DNA from 2 places in the Salirhabdus salicampi genome. Region 2 is predicted to be linked to the other one. Evidence: riboswitches for the same ligand, from Rfam matches in the RefSeq annotation. Region 2 holds a riboswitch; the other holds the start of a gene.
What was found. A riboswitch is a leader RNA that binds a small molecule or an ion and turns the genes downstream of it on or off. The one in region 2 is predicted to bind cobalamin.
Positions count from the first base shown of each region.

Region 1: another riboswitch for cobalamin. It lies ahead of NLW78_RS05065 (ribonucleoside-diphosphate reductase subunit alpha); the one in region 2 lies ahead of NLW78_RS14890 (ABC transporter substrate-binding protein).

Region 1 is NZ_JANBWE010000001.1:952,961-956,392, forward strand. It holds gene NLW78_RS05060 (S8 family serine peptidase) at 1-1,332, shown strand, start outside; cobalamin riboswitch at 1,533-1,711, shown strand; gene NLW78_RS05065 (ribonucleoside-diphosphate reductase subunit alpha) at 1,846-3,432, shown strand, end outside.
Region 2 is NZ_JANBWE010000007.1:26,960-30,391, forward strand. It holds gene NLW78_RS14885 (FecCD family ABC transporter permease) at 1-867, opposite strand, end outside; gene NLW78_RS14890 (ABC transporter substrate-binding protein) at 886-1,827, opposite strand; cobalamin riboswitch at 1,953-2,138, opposite strand; gene NLW78_RS14895 (peptide chain release factor 3) at 2,599-3,432, opposite strand, start outside.

The DNA of each region.
Region 1 (3,432 bases), on a different contig from region 2:
GCACCAAGTGAGTTCGGCTTTGAAGCTACTAAGGATAAGGCTATCAAAGTAGCTTCTCCAACGCTTGTTATCGAAAACCCTGAATTAGAAACAATCCCTATGGAAACTGAAAAAACCGAAACAACTGGTAAAATGGAGAAAAATAACCGTGGGGACCAACAAGAAATAGACGTTGCTTCAGCTAGCTTATATGAACAGTACCAATGGGACATTAAACGTATGACGAACAACGGAGCAAGCTTTGAAATAGAAACTGGTAACCATGATGTTGTTGTTGGTATTATTGATTCCGGTATAGATTTGCACCATCCGGACGTTACGAAAAATTTATTACCTGGTTCGAAAAACTATGTTCCAGCTGGTGGATTATATGGCTATGACCAATCGGAAACTGGTGATATAAATGATGTACAGGATCGTAATGGACATGGTACACATGTAGCCGGTAATATTGCAGGGAATGGCCAAATTTTAGGGATTGCTCCTCATATAGGCTTTAAGGCATACCGTGTATTTGCTGCAGAAGGTGGAGCTTATTCCAGCTGGATCAATAAAGCGATGATTGATGCAGCAAACGATGGGGTAGACGTAATTTCGATGAGCTTAGGTGGAATTTATGTAAAAGGAAAAGTATATTGGACCAATCCAGACACAGGTGAAACGTATGACTATGGAAATGATGTAGCAGATTATGTAGCATATATGAGAGCTGCACAATACGCGAATAGCAAAGGGGTATTAGTTGTGGCTGCGGCAGGAAATGCTGCCTTAAATGCAACGAATAAAAAAGAAGTAACAGAATTTGCAAATGAATTGTATGATGATTATGGTTACCATTTTGTTGGAGCGAGCTTTTACACGCCTGCCTCGGTACCAAATATTGTGACGGTTTCGGCAACTGGTCCTACAGATGAGCTATCTTTATACTCTAACTACGGATCAGGCTTTGTTGATGTAGCAGGTGTTGGAGGAGATTATAGAACATTTTTGCAATATTCTGAAGAAGATCGCGTTGATGAATATATAGAAAATCAATTATATGCTGATGAATTCAACTTGAGTTCAGTACCAGTTGTGGAGTATGAATACAACGATAACGGAACCATTAAGGATTACAAATATTTATATCCTGGCTATTCATGGTATATTGGCACCTCAATGGCAACCCCAAAGGTGTCTGCTGTTGCTGCATTGTTGAAAGTAAAGTATGGAGACGTCAATCCATATAAACTAAAAACACTAGTACAAAATACAACAGAAGATCTCGGTAAAGTTGGTTATGATGAACATTATGGACACGGATTCGTCAACGCATATAAAGCATTACAATAGTGAAACGAAAACCATCGGCTATTCCGGTGGTTTTTTTCTATTTGATTCAACACTTTTTATGTTACAATGCATAAGTCATTCTTCGAATGAAATGAAATTTTTATAATAAATAGATTGAAATGAGTATAATATTCCTTTATGCTAGTTTATAGATTATATCACAATATATTGTAACTTCATTGAAATCATAACTATATATAGTGTTGCCGCGAGTTGAGATGCCGTTACGGCTTAATAGGGAATTCGGTAGAAATCCGAAACTGCCCCCGCAACTGTAAGTGTGGACGAACTGAGGATCACCACTGTATAATTCATACGGGAAGGACTCAAAGTAGGACGATACACAAGTCAGGAGACCTGTCACAACTTCGTGTGTTTCGAATTCCTCGGGGATTGGGATGATGAAACGGTGGCGACAAAGGGCTCTTCTTACCCCTTTGTGTTATCGTTTTGTCCGCTCAATGCTGAGCGGTTTTTTTTATGTAAAAAACTAGGGATGGAAGGGGTACATATATGTCTAAAATTATGGATCAGGAATGGCGAAACGTGTTTCATATAATTGATGAAGCAGCGAAGAAGTATTCCATTAATGCCGACCCATTAAAAGAAAAATTAAAAGATTTACCTAACGAAGAAAAGCAACAGCAAGCGTTATTTTATTCCTTAAATAAAATTGGGATGATGCAACCGGAATGGACTTATATGGCAGCACAGTTATATTTACAAGAGTTGTACACAAAAGCTAGTCATAGTAGGGGATATGACTCTTCCCGAAAATATGGTGATTTTTACACATTAATAGAATTGTTAACAGAAAAAGGGATTTATTCTACTAGTCTATTAAATGAATATAGTAAGTCGGAAATCGATACGTTACAAAAAGAGATAAACCCCGAGCATGACACTTTATTTAACTATATTGGATTGTTTTTGTTAGCTGATCGTTACTTGGCAAAAGATCATGACGGAAACATCTACGAGCTTCCACAAGAGCGTTTCATGATTATTGCAATGACATTAATGCAAAATGAGTCGAAAGGCCAACGTATTGAACTTGTAAAAGAAGCATACTGGGCATTAAGCAATCTATATATGACCGTGGCTACTCCGACATTATCAAATGCAGGGAAAAGTTTTGGTCAGCTTTCGTCATGTTTTATCGACACAGTAGATGATTCATTAGATGGCATTTATTTGAACAACTGGGATGTAGCCCGTTTAAGTAAAGATGGTGGAGGCATTGGCATTTATTATGGAAAAGTTCGTGCACTTGGGTCAGATATTAAAAAATTCAAAGGGAATTCCTCAGGAGTTGTTCCTTGGATTCGATTAATTAATGATACGGCTGTAAGTGTAGATCAGTTAGGACAACGCCAAGGAGCAGTTGCGATCTACTTGGACGTCTTTCATAAAGATATTATGAACGGATTTCTGGATTTAAAGACGAATAATGGAGATGAAAGACGAAAAGCACACGATATTTTTACAGGTGTGAACATCCCGGATTTATTTATGCGAAAATTGGAAGAAATAGACGAGAACGGTCGGAGTGTCGGGGAATGGCACACTTTTTGTCCGCACCAAGTGAAGCAGTTTATGGGATGGAAAGATGAAAACGGAAATCCTTTAGGTCTCGAGGACTTTTATGACGAAGAAGATGAAAAGCTATTTACCCAAAAATATGAAGAAGCAGTCAACCATCCATTATTACCGAGAAAAACATATCGTGCTATGGATATTATGGCCCGTATCATGGTAGCCCAATTAGAAACGGGTACACCGTACATGTTTTATCGTGATGAAGTGAATCGACAAAACCCGAACAAACACGTTGTTGGAAGAGGTCGTACATCTATTTATTGTAGTAATCTATGTACAGAAATCGCGCAAAATATGTCGGCGACAATGATTACGAATGAATACGAGGACGAAGAAGGGAACTTAGTGATCGTCCGAAAACCAGGGGATTTTGTCGTTTGTAACCTATCTTCTATTAACCTACCAAGAGCGGTGAAAGGTGATGTATTAAACCGCCTAGTGAAAATACAAGTGCGCATGCTCGATAATGTTATTGATTTAAATACAATCCCTGTTGGACAG
Region 2 (3,432 bases):
GAACAAAAGTCGAATTATATGAGGAATGACTAATCCAACAAAACCAATAGTTCCAGAAACTGATACAGCTGCTCCTGTAATGAGTGACGCAATCACTAATAACGTGACTCTGACTTTAGGTACTGACACTCCTGTATAGTACGCCGTTTCTTCACCTAAAGATAGAATATTCAATTCCCTTGCCATAAACCAAGTTATGATTACCCCAACTAAGACAAACGGTAAAACAATCATGTGGTGACCCCAATTCGTTAATGTCAAACTCCCCATTAACCAAAACATAATGGTCTGCATGCGTTCATCTGCTAGAGCTAAAATTAAAGAAAGGGCGGCTGCAATAAAAGCTTGAACAACCACCCCAGATAAAATTAAGGTTTCTATATGAATACGTCGATTCACTTTAGCGAGGAAATATACAATAACTAATGTGATCATTCCACAACTAAACGCTACGACAGGTAAAGTCCAATTTCCGAGAAGGATAAACTTCCATCCGAATAAGAGGACTAAACAAGCCCCTAAAGCAGACCCCGATGATACACCTAATATAAATGGGTCTGCTAAAGGGTTGCGTAACACTGCTTGATAAATGGTACCCGCCGATGCTAACGCCGCTCCTACTAACACCCCTAGTAAAACACGAGGCATGCGAATATCGATAATAATCTTTTCCACTGTGGAACTCCACGTTTGATCAACAACACCCCCAACGAAGGGTATTTTAGATAGTAAAATAAGCCAAACGGTTTTTACATCAATATTCGCACTTCCAATAGAAACAGAAACAATAATCGTGAAAGTTAGTAGACCAAGAAGGATTGGTAGCCAAATAGCTAACGTTACCATCCACCTATTTCTTTGTTCCATATCATTACGTCCTAACTATTAAAATTGGTCTGGATAAAGGTACTCTGCCATTTCACGTAACCCTTCCACTACACGTGGTCCTGGGCGACTTACCAAGTCAGAAGTTAGTTCATAAACTTGTTCTTCTTGGATTGCTGTTATATTTTCCCAGTTTGCACGATTCAAGACACTTCCAACAGCATCATCCATATAAGCACCGTATGTAATAAATATAACATCAGGGTTTTCTTCTAAAACACTTTCTTCACTTGCTTGTAGCCAGCCTTCTTGATCAGCAAAAATGTTTTCACCGCCAGCTATTGACAGAAGATTTGCCATGAACGTACCACTACCAATTGAATAAAATCCTTCACCCGTTTCAATATAAACTGTTTTTCGTTCGTCAGCCGGAACACCTTCAATTGTTGCAACTACGTTGTCACGCGTTTCTTTCATATCACTTACGACAGCTTCTGCTTTCTCACTTGCTCCTGTCAGCTCACCGATTGAGGTAATATCTTCAAATACCTCTTCTAAATTATTTGATTCAATCGCAAATACGGTTAAACCCTGTTCTCTTAATTGTGTTATCGCGTCTCCATTTATAATATCTGCTAAGACTAAGTCCGGTTCTAGTTCCACAATTTTCTCAACATCTGCTTCCATGCCGATAACTTTTTCAATATCAGTTACTTCAGCAGGAAAGTTGTCAAATTCTGACACACCTACTACTTTATCCCCTAAACCTAATGCAAAGACCATTTCCGTTGTACTAGGAATTAGGGAGATAATACGATCAACATCACCTTCAATCGTCACTTCTGTACCAGTATCGTCTGTTAATGTAACGGAACTTGGCACCTCATCCTCGTGGTCATTGTTCTGAACGTTTTCGTTATCTGCTTCATTTCCACATGCCACTAATGCGAACATCATGATTGCAACTAATGACAAGAATAAAAACTTTAAATTTTTCATCATCTGTTACCTCCTATAGATATATAAAATAGAAAAAGCCTTAGTTTCCTTCTAGGAAACTAAGGCATGACTCACCCATCGCATAAATACACGCTCTGTGTGAACCAATTCCTTTTACCCCGAAGGAAATTAGTTCGCAGTATTAGGCAGGTCTCCTGGCTCATGATCATAGCTCCCTAAAGTCTTCCCGTTTTTCAACAGTGACTTTATTTTAGGTTGCTCCCATTTACAGTGGCGGGACCGCGCCGGATTTGCACCGGACTTCCCTTTTAAGTGGTAGTCATATTACCAACACCTAACACCAACAATATGTAATTATAACTTATATCTTAATTGGAAAATGTAAGGACGTCAACTTCTAAACAAACGAAGAAAAAACTTAAGACATAAGGAAATGTCTTAAGTTTTAATCAAGTTACGTATACATTTTTTCTTGGTGTTTACCGTAATTTAATTCGTATATGACCTTCTTTCCGTTTATAAAAACCTCCAAAATTGTAAGGATTAAGGAAAAGAATTTGTTCACCACAATCACTCCTTACAACGGTGCTGGAGCACTATTTTTCTATCGGCTCATTACACATCATATGCAGGTTTTTAAAATTTGCATCATCTATAAAACTATTCTATTACATCTATTTACACGATAATCTGACCGTGTCTGAACATTCAAAATTATTTCTTCGATTATGACCCCAAAATTGTGACAAACGGTATTGAGTTTCTTTGCCTCATTTTAAAGCCCTTGAAGAATTCTTCTCCAAGGGTCTTTTATCACTTATCTTTTGGCGGGGATTCTGTCAATGTGATCCCTTCATTTTGTTGAAGAAAGTAATTTAAGGAAAATTCATTTTTGAACAACAACACTTGTCGCTTTACGTAATCATGAACGAGCATACTTGTACTACTATAATATGCTTTTTCCGGTATTTCCCCTTCTTTTACCCAACGGGCTAATTGATAACTTAAACGTTCCATTTCAAGGTCAACACCGTATTCCGCCTTCATTCGGTAAATAAACACTTCAAATTGCAACTGGCCAACAGCGCCTAATATTGTATCTTCGAATTTCGGAGTTCGATATACTTGGATAGCCCCTTCTTGAGCTAACTGTTGAATTCCTTTCACATATTGCTTATGACGTAGTGCATTTTTAGGGCGAACTTTAGCAAAATGTTCAGGTGGAAATTGAGGCAAATCACCGAATTCAAACAATTCTTTCGTTCCACATATGGTATCCCCTATTTGATATACACCTGGGTCATATAAACCAACAATATCACCTGCATAAGCATGGTCAACCCCTTCACGACTATCAGCAAAAAACTGCTGAGGTTGGGCTAATTTCATCTGCTTTCCTGTTCTTTCTAACCAAGTAGACATTCCTTTTTCATACTGTCCCGAACAGATTCGTAAAAAGGCAATACGGTCCCGGTGTGAAGGGTCCATGTTCGCCTGAATTTTAAAAATGAAACCGGAAAAGACTTTGTCTGTCGGATTCACTTTCCCTGCGCTAGATTCTCTAGGGAAAGGAGAGGGAGCGATTTGTAAGAAGTGCTGCAAAAATGTCGGGACGCCAAAATTTGAAATAGCACTCCCAAAAAAGAC